Regions from separate parts of the Aquitalea magnusonii genome, predicted to be linked through region 3. Evidence: predicted binding sites of a transcription regulator. Region 3 holds the regulator's gene; each other region holds the start of a gene.
The links. Region 3 encodes FNR, which switches genes on or off when oxygen is low (the NO sensors DNR and NnrR bind a similar motif). Its sites were predicted from a motif close to TTGATNNNNATCAA; they were not measured.
Positions count from the first base shown of each region.

Region 1: DLM_RS00585 (DUF3149 domain-containing protein) is a predicted target of FNR. The motif match lies at 1,059-1,072, and genes of this name have one in related genera.
Region 2: pflB (formate C-acetyltransferase) is a predicted target of FNR. The motif match lies at 2,450-2,463, and genes of this name have one in related genera.

Region 1 is NZ_AP018823.1:109,012-112,775, reverse strand. Features, by position in the region: gene arcD (arginine-ornithine antiporter) at 1-461, opposite strand, end outside; gene DLM_RS00585 (DUF3149 domain-containing protein) at 843-980, opposite strand; gene DLM_RS00580 (CDP-6-deoxy-delta-3,4-glucoseen reductase) at 1,232-2,266, opposite strand; gene DLM_RS00575 (NAD(P)-dependent oxidoreductase) at 2,308-3,225, shown strand; gene trmB (tRNA (guanosine(46)-N7)-methyltransferase TrmB) at 3,262-3,764, shown strand, end outside.
Region 2 is NZ_AP018823.1:2,391,871-2,395,634, forward strand. Features, by position in the region: gene pflA (pyruvate formate-lyase-activating protein) at 1-45, opposite strand, end outside; gene pflB (formate C-acetyltransferase) at 118-2,376, opposite strand; gene DLM_RS11430 (hypothetical protein) at 2,854-3,492, shown strand; gene DLM_RS11435 (hypothetical protein) at 3,508-3,764, opposite strand, start outside.
Region 3 is NZ_AP018823.1:3,468,176-3,471,939, reverse strand. Features, by position in the region: gene DLM_RS16515 (RNA methyltransferase) at 1-641, shown strand, start outside; gene DLM_RS16510 (DUF1853 family protein) at 619-1,551, shown strand; gene DLM_RS16505 (flavodoxin family protein) at 1,548-2,006, shown strand; gene fnr (fumarate/nitrate reduction transcriptional regulator Fnr) at 2,134-2,880, opposite strand; gene hemN (oxygen-independent coproporphyrinogen III oxidase) at 2,993-3,764, shown strand, end outside.

The sequences.
Region 1 (3,764 bases), 1.5 Mb from region 3:
ACGCCACGCAGTACCAGGAAATGCAGGCCCCACAGCAAGATGGATGCGCAGATGATGGCCGTCGGCGTGTTGCCATCGCCAAAAGCGTGGAACCAGAAACCCAGTGCCGAGAACATCACCACAAAGTAGGAAACGTTGCCGATCCAGGCCGAAATCCAGTAACCCCAGGCTGAGTTGAAGCCCATGTAGTCACCGAAACCAGCGCGGGCATAACCATATACACCGCCTTCTACTTCCGGCTTGCGGTTGGCCAGCATCTGGAAGGCAAATGCCAGTGTCAGCATGCCCAAAAAGGTGATGGCCCAACCAATGATGATGGCGCCGGCACCGGCACCTGCCGCCATGTTTTGCGGTAGCGAGAAGATGCCGCCGCCAATCATGGAACCCACTACCAGTGCGGTGAGCGCACCCAGTTTCAGTTTGGGTGCTCCCCCACCTTGTACTTCCGTTTCAGTGGACATTTTCGTTCTCCGTGAAATACATTAACCTGAAAACTATCTGTATATTATTAATTTCTAATTCGTTGATGTGATGATAGTAGCGGATGTAAAAGGCTTCCAGAATCTACAAGCAGATGTTTGACCAGGATCAAATGGAAAAATGGGAGGATGGAACGGCAGAAAATGAAGATGGCTGGGTTATAGGCGGGAAGCTACTGATATCCCAATTGAATTTATAAATTTATCGCCACGGCTTATTAGCAATAAATAAGTACAAATTATTAAATTAAAAGTTACAGATAAAAACAGGCAAAAAAAATGGATACGGCCCACCACCGTATCCACCAACACACACATCAAGAGGAAATCTACACCTACACCTACACCACAATAAAACCGTTATCAGTCATTCGGCCCGGCGTTTTTCACCTTGCGACTGATGACAAAAATCACACCGCATACCACCACGGTAGCAAAGACAATGGTTGCCAAACCCAGAACACCGACATCGTCGGAAAGAAGTTGACCCAGCAGTTCCATCTCCCACTCCTTAGCTGGCGGTTTGCCGCCTTGATTGATTAGTCGATGGTCATAATAACCCTACAAAAAATGTGGATGTTGACGCAAATCAACAATCCGTTCACCACGCATCGCCGCATGGAAAGTTCCAAAAAAACAAAACCATGCTGGCACATTATTCATTTCGGGTAGGGGTGTGCCGGTATCTGCCGATACCGGCAAAGAAAAAGCCCCTGCATGGCAGGGGCTTTGGAATACGGCAGATCTGAGGCTCAGGGCTGCTTGTTGCCGCCCATATCCTTGGACAGGAAGAAGGCATCGGAGAAGAACTCGTCTTCCGGCAGCTTGCGCTCGGTAATGAAGCTGCGATGGGCGGATTCCACCATGACCGGCGCGCCACAGGCATATACCTGATAGCCGGACAGGTCGGCAAAGTCATCCAGCACCGCCTGGTGTACAAAGCCGGTACGGCCTTGCCATGCATCTTCCGGCAGCGCTTCGGACAATACCGGAATCACGCTGATGTTGGCATGCGCAGCCTGCCAGCTGGCGGCCAGTTCGGCCATGTACAGGTCGGCCTTGGTACGTGCGCCCCAGTACAGCACCATCTGGCGCTGGATGCCGTGATGGATGGCGTGCTCAATAATGCCCTTGACCGGCGCAAAGCCGGTACCGCTGGCCACGAAAATGATGGGCTTGTCCGAATCCTCACGCAGGAAAAAAGAACCCATCGGGCCTTTGAAGCGCATGATTTCGCGCTCTTTCATCTGGGTGAAGACATAGTCGGAAAAACTGCCACCGGGCTGATGACGGATATGCAGCTCCAGGAAGGCATCATCATGCGGGGCGTTGGCAATGGAAAAACTGCGTTTCTTGCCATCCTTCATCAGGATATCGATGTACTGACCGGCGCGGAATTGCAGGCGCTCGGACACCGGCAGCTTGAGCTTGAGCACGGCCACATCGTGCATCTTGACCATGCTTTCCACGCGGCACGGCAGGGTCTTGATCTGGATGTCACCAGCACCGGCCACTTCACGGGCTTCAATGGTGATATCACCTTGCGGGCGGGCACAGCAGAACAGGGTCATGCCCTGAACGCGTTCGCTTTCTGGCAGGGCTTTTTCCTGATAGCCATCCTGGCTAACCTCACCCTCTACTACCTTGCCCTTGCAGGCGCCACAGGCACCGTCACGGCAGCCATAAGGCAGGCCGACATTCTGGCGCAAAGCCGCTTCCAGAATGGTTTCATGCGCTTCAACACTGAACGTATGCCCGCTCGGGAGCACTTTGACCTGGGAAGTCATTGGGTACCTTTATTATTCCAAATCTCGGTAAGATGCAGCCTATGCGTACTTTATTGATTGCAGGTATGGGTGATGTCGCCCGGCGGGCCCTGCCCCGACTCGTGCAGCACTGGAAAGTGCTGGTTCTGGCACATCACGCGCAAGCGGCAGAAACCGCCCGCGCGGGCGCTGCCATCCCGATCATGGCCAATCTGGACGATGCCGCCAGCCTGGAACGGCTGGCTGGTTTGGCCGATGAGCTGTGGATAACCGCACCACCACCCAACCACGGACTGCGCGACAGCCGCACGCGCAAGTTGTTGTACGCACTGGCAAAAGCCGACAGGATACCACAGCGAATTAGCTATATCAGCACTACTGGCGTGTATGGAAATAGCGCCGGCAACTGGCTGGATGAATGTTCGCCGCCCATGCCGCAAACCGAGCGCGCCTGGCGCCGGCTGGATGCAGAAAACACCCTGCGTGCCTTTGCCCGCCGCCATGGCAGCCAGCTGAGCATTCTGCGTGCGCCGGGAATTTATGCGCTGGAACGCCTGCCGCTGACCCGTCTTGTGCAAAACACGCCCTTGATCCGCCCCGAGGAAGACAGCTTCAGCAACCATATCCATGCCGACGACCTGGCCAGCCTGTGTATTGCCAGCCTGCAGCAAAACCGTGGCGGCATCCGTGTGTACAATGCCTGCGATCAGGAACCGCTCACCATTACCGACTGGTACGCCATGCTGGCTGATGCGCTGTCTCTGCCACTGCCGCCACGGCTGAGCCGGGCCGAGGTGCAGGCCGCCGTCAGCCCGGCTTTATGGTCTTATATGGCCGAGTCTCGCCGCTTTCGCCACCAGCGCCTGGCAGAGCTGGGCGTGACGCTGCGCTACCCCACGGCACGCGGATTTGTCGCACAACTGGCGGCAAATCCGGCCTGGCAGAGCGTGGCACTCGCTAAGGCCGGCAAGATTCGGTAACATGCGCGTCTTCTTGCAATTATCTGTTTGAATCACATGGAAAATCCGGCATTCGGGCGCGCCATCAGAAGCTTTGTGCTGCGTCAGGGACATCTGTCTGCAGCTCAGCAACGCGCAATGGACGAGGGCATGCCCAAATGGGGCATTGCATATCAGCCCAGCGTCATCAACCTGGAGCAGGCTTTTGGCCGCCAGGCCCCCAAGGTACTGGAAATCGGCTTTGGCATGGGCGGCGCAACCGCCGAAATTGCCGCGGCCAATCCCGACATCGATTATCTGGGCGTGGAAGTACACTCTCCGGGGGTGGGCAATCTGTGCAAGCTGATTGCTGAAAAAGAGCTGAGCAATCTGCGCATCATCCGTCACGATGCGGTGGAAGTGCTGGACAATATGCTGGCCGATGGCAGCCTGGACGGCGTACACATTTTCTTCCCCGACCCATGGCACAAGAAGCGCCACAACAAGCGCCGCCTGATTCAGGCCCCGCTGGTGGAAAAACTGGTGAAAAAGCTGAAGCCGGGCGGCTATCTGCACGCCGC
Region 2 (3,764 bases), 1.1 Mb from region 3:
CTCACCCTGACTGAGCGGCGCATGCACCACATGCTGCTGGGTCATGAGAACTCCTGATGAAAAAACCGCCCGTCAGCATCTGCCGGCGGGCGGGTGGATGGACAAACCGTGACGGGCTTACAGGCTGCTGTGGAAGGTACGGTTGATCACATCCAGTTGTTGTTCTCGCGTCAGTTTGACGAAGTTCACCGCATAGCCGGACACGCGGATGGTGAGCTGCGGGTACAGTTCCGGGTGTTCCATGGCGTCCAGCAGGGTTTCACGACGGAATACGTTCACATTCACATGGAAACCGCCGGCAGCGGCAAAGCCATCCAGACAATGCGACAGATTGGCAACGCGGTCCTCTGCGGTATGGCCCAGCGCATCCGGCGTGGCCGATGCGGTCCAGCTGATGCCATCCAGCGCAGCGGCATAGGGCAGCTTGGCCACCGAGGCACCGGCCGCAACAAAGCCATGCACGTCACGACCGTTCATCGGATTGGCACCCGGCGCAAACGGCTCGCCAGCGCGACGGCCGCACGGGGTGTTACCGGTTTTCTTGCCATACACCACATTGGAGGTAATGGTGAGCACCGACTGGGTGGGCGTGGCATTGCGGTAGAAATACGGCTGGGCCTTGATCTTGTTCATGAAGGTTTCGGTCAGCCACACTGCCATGCTGTCCACCCGGTCATCGTTATTGCCATAGGCTGGGTAGTCGCCCTCGATGCGGTAGTCCACCGCCAGGCCGTCTTCGTTGCGGATGACATGTACGCGGGCATGCTTGATGGCCGACAGCGAATCCGCTGCCACCGACAGCCCGGCAATGCCGCAGGCCATGGTGCGCAGGATGTCACGGTCATGCAGCGCCATCTCGATACGCTCGTAAGCGTATTTGTCGTGCATGTAATGGATGCAGTTGAGCGCTTTCACATAAGTGGCGGCCAGCCAGTCCATCATCTTGTCGAACTTGGCCATCACCGTGTCAAAGTCCAGCACATCATCGGTAATCGGTTCGAAGCCATGGGCCACCACGGCACCGCTCTTTTCATCGCGACCGCCATTGATGGCATACAGCATGGCCTTGGCCAGGTTGGCGCGGGCACCAAAGAACTGCATCTGCTTGCCGATACGCATGGCCGACACGCAGCAGGCAATGCCGTAATCGTCGCCCCAGTAGGGCCGCATCAGGTCGTCGTTTTCGTACTGGATGGAGCTGGTATCGATGGACACCTTGGCGCAGAAGTCCTTGAAGCCCTGCGGCAGCGCGGTGGACCACAATACCGTGAGGTTGGGCTCCGGTGCCGGCCCCAGGTTGTACAGGGTATTGAGGAAGCGGAAGCTGTTTTTGGTCACCAGCGTGCGGCCATCCTCGCCCATGCCGCCAATGGATTCGGTCACCCAGGTGGGGTCGCCGGAGAACAGCTGGTCGTATTCCGGAGTGCGCAGGAAACGCACGATGCGCAGCTTGATCACCAGATCGTCAATCAGCTCCTGTGCCTGTGCTTCGGTCAGCACACCGGCAGCCACATCACGCTCGATGTAGATGTCGAGGAAGGTGGCAATGCGACCCAGCGACATGGCGGCACCGTTTTGCTCCTTCACCGCAGCCAGGTAGGCAAAGTAGGTCCATTGCACGGCTTCGCGCGCATTCACCGCCGGGCGGCTGATGTCATAGCCGTACTTGGCTGCCATTTCGCGCAGCTCATCCAGCGCGCGGAATTGCTCGGACAGCTCCTCACGCTGACGCAGCACATCTTCGGAGAAGACGGCGTCGTCCAGTTCGTGGAAGGCTTGCTGGCGCTCCTTGCGCAGGAAATCGGTACCGTACAGGGCGACACGGCGATAGTCGCCGATGATGCGGCCACGGCCATAGGCATCCGGCAGACCGGTGATGATGCCGGATTTGCGCGCCGCCAGGATTTCCGGGGTATAGGTATCGAACACCCCCTGGTTATGACTCTTGCGGTATTTGCTCCAGACTTCCTTGATCATCGGGTCCAGGGTAAAGCCATAGGCAGCCAGCCCGGCTTCCACCATGCGCAAACCACCGTTTGGCATGATGGCGCGCTTGAGCGGGGCATCGGTTTGCAGGCCGACAATCAGTTCCAGCTTGGGATCGATATAGCCCGCATCGTGAGCGGTAATGGAAGTGCCACGGTCAGCCGAGACATCCAGCACGCCCTTTTCCCGCTCCTGTTTCAGCAATTCGCCCAGCGCAGCCCACAAGGCCTGGGTGCGCTCGGTCGCGGCGGCAAGGAAGCTGGCGTCGCCAGCATAAGGTTGGTAATTGCGCTGGATGAAGTTACGCACATCGACACGGGTTTGCCAGTCTCCGGCGGCAAAATCCCGCCACGGGTCGGCTTGTACGGCTTGTTGAGCAATCGATTCCATGACTATCTCCTGATTGAAGCCCGAAATTGTTCTCTATGGAAACAATACTACATTCGATATCGAAAATAAGAGCTTGATGCAGATCAAACTAGGACCGCACAAAGCGCCCTGACTGGCCAATAGGGAAAATCCAGCCCCCGCCTGAACGGCAAGGTGTCAGCCACCGCATACACAGAACTGTTGATAATCAACACCATAGCAGCAAAACAGGCAAAGTGCCTGCCTTGCAGCCGCACCTGGCATCTTTTGCCGCCAAAGCCACAAGCACCGGCAGCCACCGCGCAACCACCCCACGCGCAGAATAAGGCTACTGCGCAGCGAACAGGCCAATATGTTCGATTTCAAACATTCATGTTTTTCATAGTGAATGTTAACTACAGGTGATATGCAAGAATATATGTAGTATTACTACGATAAAAAACAGGAACTCTTGCCGCTCCAGACACTCTGCCATCGTTCACAGCACCAGGAGCCATCATGATCGCGTACAGAAAAGTCATGGCCATGACAGGACTTTGCCTGCTGACCGCCTGCAGCCAGCAACAAAGCGAACAGGTACAGCAAGCGGCCTCAGCCGCCATCGGCGCAGCCCACAATAGCCTGCAAGCCAGCAGCGCACCGCTTGCCGCACTGCGCCAGCAGGCAAGCAATGTCACGGCAGAAGCCAAGCAGCACGCGGCAACACTGCTCACGGAGAACCCGGCACTGGGCAATGCCGTGGCCATCCTGAAACAGGCGTCAGACAAGGCGGATGGCAAGCAGCAATGGCAGGCGCTGGAACACAAGGTAGGAAAGTACCCGGCCGACATCGGTCTGTACCAGACCGGCGTGGTGGCGGAGGCGTTGCGGCAACTGCTGGGCAGCAAATTTGCCGTGTTCCAGCAGAACATGCAGGTCAGCGGCCCGCTAAGCCGGGACCAACTGCTCTATGTCAGTGGCAACAAGCCGCACGAAGGTGGCAGCGAGATGGCCTACCTGCTGCTGGACCCAGCCAGCAGGCAGCTGGAAGTCGGCCTCATCGAACAAGGAAAATTGACGGTGTATCGAAGCGGCCCGGCCCTGTATCGCCCGGCGGAAATCACCGCCATGCTGAGCAATATCGATGGTCAGCCCTGAGAGCGACCGGCAGCGCTAGCGGGCCAGCCCGCGGGGCCACAGTCGGCCGGTGTGCTGCATATACTGGCGATAGGCATCACCCAGCCACTGCAGCAACAGCCCCTCCTCCCGCCTTACGCTGCGTCCATAGCTGAACAGCAGGGCGAGCACTCCGCCACTGCCCGCCAAGCCATCCTGCACCAGCAGGAACTGGGCCAGCGCCGCCAGCCACAGGGCCGCATACAGCGGATGGCGAATACGCTGATAAACCCCGCCCGGCCATGGCTTACGCT
Region 3 (3,764 bases):
ATCTGGTTGAACCCAAAGTGTTTCCCAGCGATGAAGCCAATGCGCTGGCCTCCGGCGCGGTGGATGTGCTGGAGAGTGCCACCGTGGTGGCCAGCCTCAGCGAAGCGCTCAGCGACGTCACCGTGGCCTGCGCGCTCACCAGCCGCCGCCGCGAGCTGACCACCCCGCTGTCCACCCCGCGCGAAACCACGCCGGAACTGGTGGCCCGCGCCCGCGATGGCGAGCAGGTGGCGCTGGTGTTCGGCAATGAAACCTTCGGTCTGTCGATTGAAGAAGTGGAGCAGTGCAACCGGCTGGTGACCATTCCGGGCAACCCGGACTACTTTTCGCTCAACCTGGCGATGGCGGTACAGGTGATGACTTACGAGCTGTTCAGCCATACCGGCGTTGATGTGGAATACCTGCGCCCAGAAAGTGAAACCGCCAGCCTGGGCGAGGTGGAAGGCTTCTGCCAGCATCTGGACCAGACCATGGATGCCATCGGCTACTACCGCCGCCGTAACAGCGAGCGACTGATGCGCCGTATGCGCGCGCTGTTCAACCGTTCCGGCATGCTGCGCGACGAGGTGGACATCCTGCGCGGCCTGATGAAGCAGATCCAGCGCGTGGCAGACGGCCATGAGCATGGCGGCGAATCCTGATTGCGGTTTTTATCTGCCCTACACGCAGCCTGCGCTGCGTGATCTGGCTTTTTTGCTGACCGCCCCCGCTCCCTGGGATAGTGGCTGCAATCTTTCACCACAACGCCTGCTGGGCCCCGACGGCCCGGCCTTGCTGGCCGCGCTGGAGCAAGACCCAGGCCCGCTGGTCCACTGGCTGGCGAAGCAGCCTTGCCTGCGGCTTGGGCGCTATGCCGAACGGCTGCTGGCTTTCTGGTTTCACCTTGCGCCCCATATCGAACTGGTGGCCGCCAATCTGCCGCTGCAAGACGCCAGCGGCCGCACCATCGGCGAGTTTGATTTCCTGATCCGGCTGGATGGCGAACCGCTGCACGTGGAAACCGCCAGCAAATTCTATCTGCAACTGGGCGAGGGGCCGGACAGTCTGGTAGGCCCCAGTCTGCGCGATGCCTGGCTGCTGAAGGCGGGTAAATTGCAGGCGCAGTTGCAGCTGTCCCGCCACCCCCTGGCCCGGCGCGTCCTGCCGCCCGACTTTATTGGCTGTGCCAGCCAGGCCCGGCTGGCCGGCTGGTTTTTCTATTCCCGACCGACACGCCTCGTCCCGCCATTGGCAGCGGATCAGCTGCAAGGCTGGATCAGCCCGCTTTTGCAGCCTTGGCCCGCAACCAGCCCGGCATCGCGCTGGTTGTGGCTGTCACGCTTGAGCTGGCTGGCACCGGCCCGTGTGGCCGAAGCCGAAGTGCGCGAACAGCACAGCCTGCGCCAGGAATTGCATCAGGCCGTAGTGCCGCAACTGGTGGCCGAACTGCTGCCGCTGGGCGATGGCTACTGGGAGGAAGTGGCGCGCGGCTTCGTGGTGCCGCCCGGCTGGCCCGAAGCAACGCGCCTGCAAGCATTGATGGCCAGCTTGCAAGGGAGTCCGGCCACATGAAGCGCTTGCTTCTGTTGTATGCCAGCCAGACCGGTCGCACCTTGCAACTGGTGGCGGCGGTGCGTGCCAGCGTAGCGGGGCTGGCCGATGACCTGCAGTTCAACTGCCTGCCCGCCGAGCAGGCCACGCTGGATGATTTGCTGGCAACAGACGGCATCGTGCTGGCAACGCCGGAGAATTTTGGCTATATGGCGGGCAAGCTGAAAGATTTCTTTGACCGCACCTTCTACCCGGCGCAGGGCCGCACCGAGGGGCTGGCCTGCCTGCTGCTGGTGTCGGCGGGAAACGATGGTCTGGGCGCATTGCAATCCATGCGGCGCATCATCGCTGGCTATGGCTGGCACGAAGTGCTGCCCGCCGTGGTGGTACGCGGCGAGCCCGCGGCCGCGCAGCTGGCCGAAGTGGCCGAACGGGCCGAGCAACTGGTGGCCGGCATGCTGATCGGGCGCTGGTAATACCCTGCCCGGAAGAGTTAGTGCTTGCGGAGAATGGCGCGCCTGCCCGGATGGGCAGAAGATGCAAGAAGGGCGGTAAGGCGCCTTGGCGCCCACCGCCCGGATGGTTTGCTAGCGTGCTGCCGGCTTATACGCCGTTGGCGTGGGTGCAACCGGAGATCAGGTCTTTCAGTGCATCGGCCTTGATCAGCTGGATGTGCTTGTGGTCCACGCTCAGCCAGCCTTGCTGCTGGAACTTGGACAGCGTGCGGCTGACGGTTTCCAGTTTCAGGCCGAGGAAGCTGCCGATTTCCTCACGGCTCATGCGCAGGATGAAATCGTTGGCGGCAAAGCCGCGGGTGGACAGGCGCTGCGACAGATTCAGCAGGAAGGCGGCCAGACGTTCTTCCGCTTTCATATTGCCCAACAGCAGCATGACGTTTTGGTCACGCACGATCTCGCGGCTCATCAGCCGGAAAAAGTGATGCTGCAGGCTGGGAATGTCGCGCCCCAGGCTTTCCATGCGGTTGAAGGGCAGTTCGCACACTTCGCTGTCTTCCAGTGCGATGGCATCGCAACCGTGGACATTGGAAGAAATGCCGTCCAGGCCCATCAGTTCGCCGGACATCAGGAAGCCCGTGACCTGCTCGCGACCATCCTGGCTGGCGACGCTGGTCTTGAAGAAACCGGTACGCACGGCAAACAGGGACTTGAAGGTCTCGCCGCTGCGGAACAGGTACTCACCGCGCTTGAGGCGGCGGCTCTGACGGATCACTGCGTCCAGTTGGGTCATCTCGTCGCGGTTCAGCCCGATGGGCAGGCAGAGTTCGCGCAAGCTGCAGTTGGAGCAGGACACCTTCAGTGCATGCAGAGTGTGTTGGTTTTGGTCTGACATCGAGTGTTTTGTACAACCCTGTAAAGAAGCTTGACCCTTGTCAAAGCGGAATTCGCACGTTTTCCGCAAATTTACCAGTCCACCTGACGTTTGACTATCAATACCCGACGACATGCACACCACCCATCCGTTTTCGCCTACCCACTGTGAGTTCGACCGAGCATTGATCGAACGTCTTGATGGCTCTGGCCCAAGATACACTTCTTACCCGACCGCAGACCGGTTTACCCCGGTGTTTGGCGAGAAGGACTATAAAAGCTGGCTGATGCAGCGCCATCTGGGCATGCATCAGAACGCAATATCATTGTACGTTCACATACCGTTCTGCAACACGGTATGTTACTACTGCGGCTGTAACAAAATCATCACCAAGGACAAAAGCCGCGCCGACCGTTATCTCGACTATCTGGAAAAAGAGATCAAGCTGGTTGCCGCTGCACTTGGTTGCCGGGAAAAAATCATCCAGCTGCACTTTGGCGGCGGCACGCCGACCTTCCTGTCCGATGCGCAGCTTGACCGGCTGATGAGCATGCTGCGAACGCACTTCGATTTTTTGCCGGAGGGAGAATATTCCATCGAGATCGACCCGCGCAAGGTGGGTCGTGAAACCGTGCATCATCTGGCGCGTTTGGGCTTCAACCGCATGAGCGTGGGTATTCAGGACTTCGATCCGCAGGTGCAGCAGGCAGTCAACCGCGTGCAAAGCGAGGCGGAAACGCTGGAGGTGATTGAGGCTGCACGCGAAGCCGGCTTCAAGTCGGTCAGCGTGGATCTGATCTACGGCCTGCCTCTGCAAACGCGCGAGTCGCTCAAACGCACGCTGGACAAGGTGATTGCCATCGCTCCGGACCGTCTGGCGCTGTACAACTATGCCCATTTGCCCA